One region of the Pseudarthrobacter sp. BRE9 genome, then DNA from elsewhere that is predicted to be linked to it. Evidence: riboswitches for the same ligand, from Rfam matches in the RefSeq annotation. Region 1 holds a riboswitch; the other holds the start of a gene.
What was found. A riboswitch is a leader RNA that binds a small molecule or an ion and turns the genes downstream of it on or off. The one in region 1 is predicted to bind thiamine pyrophosphate.
Positions count from the first base shown of each region.

Region 2: linked by a shared signal. The riboswitch ahead of thiD (bifunctional hydroxymethylpyrimidine kinase/phosphomethylpyrimidine kinase) and the one ahead of thiC (phosphomethylpyrimidine synthase ThiC) in region 1 are both predicted to bind thiamine pyrophosphate.

Region 1 covers NZ_JAUZUY010000001.1:18,459-23,669, reverse strand. The annotation lists gene ffh (signal recognition particle protein) at 29-1,615, shown strand; gene Q9R31_RS00125 (alpha/beta hydrolase) at 1,729-2,463, shown strand; gene thiC (phosphomethylpyrimidine synthase ThiC) at 2,460-4,286, opposite strand; TPP riboswitch at 4,282-4,389, opposite strand; gene Q9R31_RS00115 (amidohydrolase family protein) at 4,469-5,211, shown strand, end outside.
Region 2 covers NZ_JAUZUY010000002.1:618,887-624,097, forward strand. The annotation lists gene rplU (50S ribosomal protein L21) at 11-319, opposite strand; gene thiD (bifunctional hydroxymethylpyrimidine kinase/phosphomethylpyrimidine kinase) at 583-2,103, opposite strand; TPP riboswitch at 2,111-2,208, opposite strand; gene Q9R31_RS07780 (Rne/Rng family ribonuclease) at 2,360-5,211, opposite strand, start outside.

The DNA of each region.
Region 1 (5,211 bases):
ATCATCCACTGAAAGAAGTGCACGTCGCGTGTTCAATTCACTCTCTGACCGGTTGACAGCAACCTTCAAGAATCTCCGCGGTAAAGGCCGGCTCACCGAGGCCGACGTCGATGCCACTGTCCGGGAGATCCGCCGCGCCCTTCTGGACGCCGATGTTGCCGTTCCCGTTGTGCGTGAGTTCACTGGCCGGGTCCGTGAACGCGCCCTGGGTGCCGAGGTCTCGGCTGCACTGAACCCCAGCCAGCAGATCGTCAAGATCGTCAACGAGGAACTTGTGGAGATCCTCGGCGGCGAAACCCGGCGGATCCGGCTGGCCAAGAACGGGCCCACCGTCATCATGCTCGCCGGCCTCCAGGGTGCCGGCAAGACGACCCTTGCGGGCAAGCTGTCCAAGTGGCTGAAGGCCCAGGGCCACAGCCCCATGCTGGTGGCCTGCGACCTGCAGCGCCCCAACGCCGTCACCCAGCTGCAGGTGGTTGGCCAGCGGGCCAACGTCCCCGTCTTCGCCCCGCACCCGGGAGCCACTTCCACAGAGCTTGACCAGCCCGCCGGCGACCCCGTTGCCGTCGCCCGCGCCGGCGTCGAGGAAGCACGCCAGAAGCTGCACGACGTCGTCATCGTTGACACGGCCGGCCGCCTGGGCGTGGACGCCGACATGATGGAACAGGCGCGCCAGATCCGCCGCGCCATCGTGCCCAACGAAGTCCTGTTCGTGATCGACTCGATGATCGGCCAGGACGCCGTGAACACGGCCCTCGCCTTTGACGAAGGCGTGAACTTCACCGGCATCGTCCTGTCCAAGCTCGACGGCGACGCCCGCGGCGGTGCCGCGCTTTCGGTTGCTTCGGTCACCGGCAAGCCGGTCATGTTCGCCTCCACGGGCGAAGGCCTGGACGATTTCGAACTCTTCCACCCGGACCGGATGGCCTCGCGCATCCTGGACATGGGCGACATCCTCACGCTCATCGAACAGGCCGAAAAAGCCTGGGACAAGGATGAAGCCGCCCGGATGGCGAAGAAGTTCGCCGACCAGGAAGACTTCACCCTCGAGGACTTCCTGGCCCAGATGCAGCAGATCCGCAACATGGGCTCCATGAAGAAGATGCTCATGATGATGCCGGGCGCGCAGAACATCCGGCAGCAGCTGGAGCAGTTCGACGAGCGCGAGATCGACCGCGTCGAGGCAATCGTCCGGTCCATGACGCCGCACGAGCGGCTCGCGCCGAAGATCATCAACGGCTCACGGCGGGCCCGGATTGCCCGCGGTTCCGGCGTCCACGTTTCCGAGGTCAACGGCCTTCTGGAGCGCTTCGCCCAGGCCCAGAAGATGATGAAGAAGATGGCCCAGGGCGGCATGCCGGGAATGCCCGGGATGCCTGGCCTGCCCGGTGCCGGCGGCGGTGCACGGAAGAACGCCAAGAACGCGCCCAAGAAGACGAAGGCAAAGTCCGGCAACCCGGCCAAGGCTGCCCAGGAGCGCAAGGAGGCGGAGGCCCGCCGTGCCAACGCTGCGAAGGCACTGCCCACTGGTGCTGCCTTCGGCCAGCAGGGCGGCGACTTCGATCCGTCCCAGCTGAACCTTCCCAAGGGCTTCGACAAGTTCCTGGGCAAGTAGCAACCCCAACTGAGTAGCGCCAAGTGTCGTTTTGACGGTTCATAACGACACTTGGCGCTACTTACTTGGGATGGTTCCCGGGGGATGTCAGTGCCGTGGAATAGGGTTGGGACATGTTCAAGCAGAGGGTAGTTTTCGTGCACGGCGCCGGGACTTTTGGCGCCGCCGCGTGGCCGCGCCAGCACGGCATGGCACTGTCCTATGACGCATTGTTCCTCCGCCGGCACGGCTTTGATGCCGTGGCGGAGCCCCTTGAGTCCTCCTTCGCCGAGGACACCGCCATTATCCTGCGGTCCCTGGCCGATGACGGGCGGGGCGCCGCCGGAGGGCATGTGGTGGCGCACGCCCAGGGGGCCATCGCGGCCATGATGGCCGCTGTCGAACGTCCGGACCTGGTCTTTTCGTTGACCCTCGTGGAGCCGGCCTGCCTCTCCCTGACGGCAGAGCTTCCGGCCACGGCAGCCCACATCAGCCTGATGCAGCCCCTCTTCGACGTCCGCCACCAGCTCAGCGACGAAGACTTCCAGCGTGAATTCGTCAGGCGGGTCTTTGCCACCGACCTCCAGCAGCCCGCCACCACGGAGGAAAAAAGGTCCGCCCGCAGGCTGCGGCTCCAGGCCCCCTCGTGGGAGGCGCCGCTGCACATCGTTCCCGGTGTGCCCACGCTGGTCCTGACCGGCGGGTGGGAGCCGCTTTACGAGGAAATTGCCGGCTATCTCCGGGAGACCGGCGCCCTGCACCGCGTTGCCGCGGGAGGGCACCGGCCCCATGACTCCCCGGACGGGGACCGGGCGATCCGGCAGTTCATCAGCCAGGTCAGCCGGAGCCAGCCCGCCCGGGCCTCCTAGCTCCCGGCAGGAAGGCGCAGCTCGGGCAGGTAGACCTTGCCGCCGGCCGCCAGGAACTCTTCGCTCTTCTCCCGCATCCCGGATGCCACACCGGCGCGCGCAGCCTGGGCCTCCGCGGAGCCAAATTCGTCCCGGATGTCCTGGCTGATCCGCATGGAGCAGAACTTGGGCCCGCACATCGAACAGAAATGCGCCGTCTTGGCGGGCTCCGCCGGCAGGGTCTCGTCGTGGAACGCCTCCGCCGTCACCGGGTCAAGGGACAACGCGAACTGGTCCCGCCAGCGGAATTCGAACCGCGCCTTGGACAATGCGTCGTCCCGTTCGCGCGCCCCCGGGTGGCCTTTGGCCAGGTCCGCGGCGTGGGCGGCAATCTTGTAGGTGATCACGCCGGTCTTCACGTCGTCCTTGTTGGGCAGGCCCAGGTGTTCCTTCGGGGTGACGTAGCACAGCATCGCGGTGCCGTAACGGGCAATTTCGGTGGCGCCGATTGCCGACGTGATGTGGTCATAGCCGGGGGCAACGTCTGTCACCAGCGGCCCCAGGGTGTAGAACGGCGCCCCCTTGCACAGTTCCTGCTGCCGTTCGACGTTTTCGCGCACCAGGTGGAAGGGAACGTGGCCGGGCCCTTCCACCATCACCTGCACGTCGTACTCCCATGCGCGCTGGGTGAGCTCGGCGAGCGTGTCCAGTTCCGCGAACTGGGCGGCGTCGTTGGCGTCCGCCGTTGAGCCGGGGCGCAGGCCGTCCCCCAGGGAGAAGGCAACGTCGTACTTCGCGAAGATTTCGCACAGTTCGTCGAAGTGTGTGTAGAGGAAGTTCTCCTGGTGATGGGCCAGACACCATCCGGCCATAATCGAGCCGCCGCGCGAGACAATGCCCGTCACGCGGTTGGCAGTCAGCGGCACATACCGAAGCAACACCCCGGCGTGGATGGTCATATAGTCCACGCCCTGCTCACACTGTTCAATCACCGTGTCCCGGAAGATCTCCCAGGTCAGTGCGTTGGCCTCGCCGTTCACTTTTTCCAGGGCCTGGTAGATCGGCACGGTACCGATCGGGACGGGGGAGTTGCGGATGATCCATTCCCGTGTGGTGTGGATATCGTCGCCGGTGGACAGGTCCATCACGGTGTCGGCGCCCCATTGCGTGGCCCACTGCAGCTTGTCCACCTCTTCGGCGATGGAGCTCGTCACGGCCGAGTTGCCGATGTTGGCGTTGATCTTCACCAGGAACGCCTTGCCGATGATCATCGGCTCGGACTCCGGATGGTTGATGTTGTTCGGGATGATGGCCCGGCCGGCAGCCAGTTCGCTCCGGACCAGCTCCACGTCGCAGTTCTCGCGGAGCGCCACGAATCGCATTTCCTGCGTGATGATTCCCTGCCGGGCGTAGTGCATCTGGGTCACCGTCCGGCCGTCGACGGCGCGGCGGGGCACCGGCTGCGCCCCCTTCCACTCCGCCGAGGCAGCCCCCCGGCGGACGGCCGAGCGGCCGTCGTCGAGCAGGTTGCGTTCCCTGCCGCTGTAGGCCTCGGTATCCCCGCGCGCCACGATCCACTCCGCGCGGAAGGGCTCCAGGCCGCGGACCGGGTCGCTGCCCGGGCCGGCGGTCCGGTAGGTCCGGAAAGGTGCGTTCGGCTGCCCGTTGGGTGACGGCTCCAGGGCAATTTCCGTCACCGGTACCCGGATTCCGGAGGCGGCGTCGTCAATGAACGCCAGCGAATGCGACGTCAGGGACTGGGTCACCTGTGGCACCGGATCAGCGCCGGACTTCCCGGCGGACGGCTGGTGGGCAGGGTTCAACTGGGTGTTTTGCGTACTCAAGGGAATACTCACTTCCTTCGCCGGCATTACCCGGACAGGTTCAACGGTCGCAGGCTGCGTCAGCCCGATCTCAGCCCCTGCAAGGGCACCCGTGTGGTCAGGAAAGAAGCTACCACAGGCCCCGGGAAGAGCCTTGTCACATTCGCGGGTGCTAGCCTGACCGGGCATCGAAAGGAAGCCCGATGGCAGACATCATCTACTTTCGCGGACCCGTCCTGACCGCACCGGACCGGGTACGCCATGGACTCTGGTCGGTGGACGGCAAACTCACATTCAGCCGGCCCGCTGCCCCTCCGGAGCGGGTACTCGACGGCTGGGTGCTGCCGGGGTTTGCGGACGCCCACTGCCACATCGGGCTTGGCCCCGCCGGCCCTGTCGAACCCGCCGTTGCACGGGCCCAGGCGCTGGCCGACCTCAACGCCGGAACACTGCTGGTCCGCGACGCCGGCTCACCTGCCGACACCCGCTGGATGCAGGGCGGCCGGGACTTCCCGGTGCTGATCCGTGCCGGACGCCATGTAGCCCGCACGCGGCGCTACCTGCGCGGTTTCGCCGAGGAGGTGGAGCCCGGCAGGCTCGCGGAGGCCGTCCGAAAGCAGGCGCGCGACGGCGACGGCTGGGTCAAGCTGGTGGGCGACTGGATCGACCGGGGCGCCGGCGACCTCGCGCCCTCCTTTCCTGCCGCCGTCGTGCGTGATGCTGTCCAGGCTGCCCATGACGAAGGTGCCCGGGTCACTGCGCATTGCTTTGCCGAGGACACCCTGGACCAGATGCTGGACGCCGGCATTGACTGCATCGAGCACGCCACGGGGCTGCTGCCCCGCCACCTGCCCCGGTTCGTGGAACAGGGTGTGCCGATCGTGCCCACCCTCATCAACATTGCAACCTTCCCCGACATCGCTGCACAGGCAGATGCCAAGTTCCC
Region 2 (5,211 bases), on a different contig from region 1:
GTAACGAAGGTTACTGGATACCGGTGATCTTGACCTTGGTCAATTCCTGGCGGTGACCCTGGCGCTTCTTGTAGCCGGTCTTGTTCTTGAACTTCTGGATGACAATCTTAGGACCACGCAGGTCCTGGAGGATTTCAGCCGTAACAGTTACCTTGGCCAGGTCGGCGGCGGCGGAGGTGACCTTGTCACCATCAACCAGGAGCAGTGCGGGCAGCTCAATGGTGCTGCCGGCTCCACCGGCGACGCGGTTCAGGGTAACGAAGTCTCCAACGGAAACCTTCTCTTGGCGGCCGCCTGCGCGGACAATCGCGTACACCACTTGGGAACTCACTTCTCTCGACGTTTATAACTAAATTTGCGTGCGGAACCGACTATCAAAAGCCTGGTTTCTCGCTGTGCCTCAACGCCGTGGGGTCATAACCCAAGTGTTGGCGTAAGCACCGAAGATCTAGATTACGCTAATTTTGTCTTCGGCCGCAAATGAGGCTGGTTCCCGGCGGGTTGCTGTGATAGGTACCACAGCTCAGGTCCGGCGTCCGCACCCTGCCCCACCATAGTACCGGCACAGCCGCCGGCAATGGATCAGGAGTACAGGCGCGGCGCGTCGAAGAAGTCCAGTTCCAGCCGGCAGGATTGCTTGAACGCCGTCACCATCGCGGCCCGTTCATGCCCGGATGCCTTCCGTCCGGCCGCATCCACGATGGCGATGGCCTGGCGGGTGGCTTCGGCAAAGCCCTCGTCGGCGTAGGTGCGCAGCCAGTCCGCGTAGGCATGCCCGTCGGGTTCGCCGGAGGCAAAGAACCGGGCATGCAGCGTGGCGCCAACCTCGGCGTAGAGCCAGAAGCAGGGCAGGACGGCGGCGGCGAGGACCGCGTAGCTGCCCGACGCCGATGCTGCCGTGAGGTGGTCGACGTAGGACTTGGTGACGGGGCCCAGGCCGTTCGGGGCCGGCCGGGTGCTGAGCCACGAGCGGTGGAGTTCCGTTTCCACCTCAAGGCACTGCTGCGCGGACCGTGCCCAGAACAGCTGCTCGGCCTCCGAGGGGGCCAGGGCGCTAGCCCGCGCCAGCACGCGGGAGTAGCCGTTCAGGTAGAGGGCATCCTGTGCAAGGTAGTAGGCAAAGTCCTTCTCGGGAAGGTCGCCGGAGGCCAGGCCGTGGATGAAGTCCAGCGCGTAGATGCCGGCGAGGTCCTGTTGGGCTTCCGCCCACAGCCTGGCCGCGAAGCTGCCTTCCGCCAGGACCGGCCGCACATGGTGGAAGTGGTCCACGGGTCCGTTCCCCTGGCCCACCTCCAGCTGGCCGGAGTTCTCAAGCGCCCCGGCCAGCCAGGGCTTGACCGTGCGCAGCGATGCCTCCCAGTCGCCCACCCGGGCCTGGACCGTTGCCATGGCAGAGGACAGGGAACAGCCGGTGCCGTGGCTGTTGCGCGTGGCAACACGCTTTCCCTGCACTTCCACCACGTCCTGTGCCAGCAGGCCCGCGGTGTTCACCAGCGCGTCCGGGCAGTCCATGCCTGCCAGGTGGCCGCCCTTGACCAGTACGGTGGCCCCGGTGGCATCCGCCAGGCGCCTGCCCTGGTCCAGTGCAGCGTTCCAGCTTGCCGCCGGGTCCGTGCCCAGCAGCAGCGCGAGCTCGGGCAGGTTGGGGGTGAGAAGGTGGGCAAGGGGCAGCAGTTCCCGGAGCGCGGCTTCGGCGGATTCCTGCAGCAGCCGGTCGCCGCTGGTGGCCACCATCACCGGGTCAAGGACCACGACGGCGGGACGGACCTTTTCGAGCCACTGGCGGACAGTCCGGATCACCGACTCGTCACCCAGCATGCCGATCTTGACGGCGTCGATGCTGATGTCATCACTGACCGCGTCCAGCTGCTGCGCAAGGAAAGCGGCCGGAGGGACGTGCACAGCCTGCACGCCGCGGGTGTTTTGCGCGGTGAGGGCGGTAATCGCGGCCATGCCGTAGCCGCCATGGGCGGCAATGCTTTTGAGGTCCGCCTGGATCCCTGCTCCGCCGGACGGATCGGAGCCGGCGATGGAGAGGACGCGCGGGACGTCACGGCCCACGGGAGGCCCGGAGGGGACACCGGGCGCGGTGGGCAGGGGCATGGAAAGGGTCGAAGACAAGAGACATCCCTTCGCCGGTACTAGCCGGACAGGTTCAACGGGTCTGGATCTCAGCCGGCCTTCTGCGCGGCACCCCGTGTCGGTGTCCAGCGTAGCTGCTGGGGCGCAACCGGCGGAAAGGTGACAGCACCGGTGCATGCAGGAAGTCCCCGCCGTGCGGTCCGTTCCACCGGAAATTCTCAGGGGAACGGACCACGCGACGGGGACTTCCTGGTGGCGCCTTTTTGGTTTGCGCGGCTCAGAGCTCGGAGGCAGGGACTCCGACGCCGAGGATGATCGGCTCCGACGCTGCGGCAGGTTGCGCTTTAGCGTTGTCCGGTGCTTTAGCGGTGTCGGGGGCCTTGGCTGCGTGTGAATGCCCCGTAGCCGTCGACTGGACGTTTTCGTGCTGCTGGACAGCGGTCTCGTTGGCAGCGCCCTGGGCGCGGCTGGCAGCCCGGTGGCGCCGCGGCCTGCGTTGCCGGGACTGCTCCAGCGTATGGTCGGAGTAGTCCTTTTCCGCCGGAGCTTCCGCGGTGGCGCGGGTTGCCGCTCCCCCGCCGGTCTCCTGTTCGGGAGCTGCCGGTTCGGGTGCCCTCAGCGTGTCCGCGGCTTTGGCCGGGGCATCCTCCACGGGCGAAGCCGGCTGGCCAAGGTGGGCGAAGGCTTCCGCCAGCCGGTCCAGTGTGAGGGCGGGCTTGGGATGCTGCTCCTCGGCGTGCTCCACGAACGGAAGCGGGACTTCCTCGCCGCCGAACGTCAGGACAGCTGCTGGCCGAGCCGGGGCATCGGCGTCGTGCTTCTCCTCTGCAGGAGCGGGCGCAGGCTCGACCGCCGGCACCTGCCGGGCTGCCGCCACCTCGTCGTCATGCAGGTGCGCCGCGTGCGCAGCGGCGGCGATGTTCGCCAGGGCCAGCCTGGTGGCTTCTGCCTTGGCATGCCGCTCAGCATCTGCCGCGTCCGGTACGACGGTATGGACATGGACTGCAGGCGCCGGGACAGCCTCGGGCTGCTGGCCGCCGCGTCCGCGCCGCCGTTTGCGCTCTGGACGGACTCCGGGCTGGCTGGTGTCGGTCCGCTGCGCCTCGGTGCGGTGGACTTCCCCGCGGGCTTCGGGACGGTTGTCGGTGCGCTGGACGTGGTGCTCGGCCGCCACGATGTTGGCGCGGCGGTGCTCCACGGGATCGTCGTGGGTCACTACCCCGCGGCCCGCGCAGGCCTCGCACTGCTCGCCGAAGACTTCCAGCAGCCCCGTCCCCATCCGCTTGCGGGTCATCTGGACCAGGCCCAGCGAGGTGACCTCGGCAACCTGGTGCTTGGTCCGGTCGCGGCCCAGGCATTCCACCAGGCGGCGCAGGACCAGGTCGCGGTTGGATTCGAGCACCATGTCGATGAAGTCGATCACGATGATGCCGCCGATGTCGCGCAGCCGCAGCTGGCGCACCACTTCCTCGGCAGCTTCCAGGTTGTTCTTGGTGACGGTTTCCTCCAGGTTGCCGCCGCTGCCGGTGAACTTGCCGGTGTTGACGTCCACCACGGTCATGGCCTCGGTGCGGTCGATCACCAGGGAGCCGCCGGAGGGGAGGAAGACCTTGCGCTCAAGGGCCTTGTGGATCTGCTCGTCGATGCGCCAGGCGGAGAAGATGTCCTGGTCCTTGGTCCACTTCTCGAGGCGGCCCACCAGGTCCGGCGCCACGTACGTGACATAGGCCTCGATGGTGTCCCAGGCCTCCTCACCGGAGACGATGAGCTTGGAGAAGTCCTCGTTGAAGACGTCGCGGACCACCTTGATGGTCAGGTCAGGTTCGCCGTAGAGCAGTTCGGGCGCCAGGATCTTGGTGGACGCGGACTGGCTTTCGATGCCTTCCCACTGGGCGCGCAGCCGGTTGATGTCGTGCGTCAGCTCTTCCTCCGACGCACCTTCCGCGGCGGTGCGGACAATGACGCCGGCGTGCTCGGGCAGGCGGTCCTTGAGGATGCGCTTGAGGCGGTTGCGCTCGACGTCGGGCAGCTTCCGGGAGATGCCGGTCATCGAACCGCCGGGTACGTACACCAGGTAGCGGCCGGGAAGGGAGATCTGGCTGGTGAGCCGGGCGCCCTTGTGGCCCACGGGGTCCTTGGTGACCTGGACCAGGACGGTGTCGCCCGACTTCAGCGCGTTCTCGATCCGGCGCTGCTTGCCTTCGAGGTTGACGGCTTCCCAGTTCACTTCGCCGGCGTACAGCACGGCGTTGCGGCCGCGCCCGATGTCCACGAACGCAGCTTCCATGGACGGCAGCACGTTCTGGACCTTGCCCAGGTACACGTTGCCGATGAGCGAGTCCTGCTGGGTTTTGGACACGAAGTGTTCGGCCAGGACGCCGTCCTCGAGGACGGCGATCTGGATCCTGTCGTCGCGCTGGCGGACGATCATCTGCCGGTCCACGGATTCGCGGCGGGCCAGGAACTCTGCTTCGGTGATGACGGTGCGGCGGCGGCCGGTATCGCGGGACTCGCGGCGGCGCTGCTTCTTGGCCTCCAGGCGGGTGGAACCCTTGACACTGGTGACCCGGTTGCTGACCGGCGCTTCGGTGACGGCGCGCGGCGCACGGACGCGGGTGACGGTGTTGGGCGGGTCGTCTTCCCCGCCGCCCGTCAGTTCGAGGTCCTGGTCACCGCGGCGGCGGCGACGGCGGCGGCGGGAGGTGACACCCTCCTCCAGCTGCACGGCGCTGTCTTCGTCGGCCTCGTCCTCGGCGTCGGCCTCGGCGTTGTCGCCCTCGATGTCCTCGTCTGCGCTGTCGCCGATGCGGCTGCGGCCCCTGCGTCCCCGGCTGCGGCGCCGGCGGCGGCCGGAGGAATCGTCGCCGTCGTCGGTCTCTTCCTCTTCAGGCTCCTCGACGGCGGGCACTGCGGGACGGACCACGGTGCTGAGGTCCGGCGCCTGGAAGATCACGGACGTGGGAGTTGCAGGCTCCAGGAAGAGGGAACCAAAGGGGCTGGCAGCCGCGGCGGGTGCGGGCTCTTCCTTGGCCGTGGTTTCCCGGGCCGGCTCCTGGGCAGAAGCGGCCTCCGGGGCAGCGGGCTCCTGGCCCGGCTCCTCCGCCGCGACTTGCTCCTGCGCAGCAACCT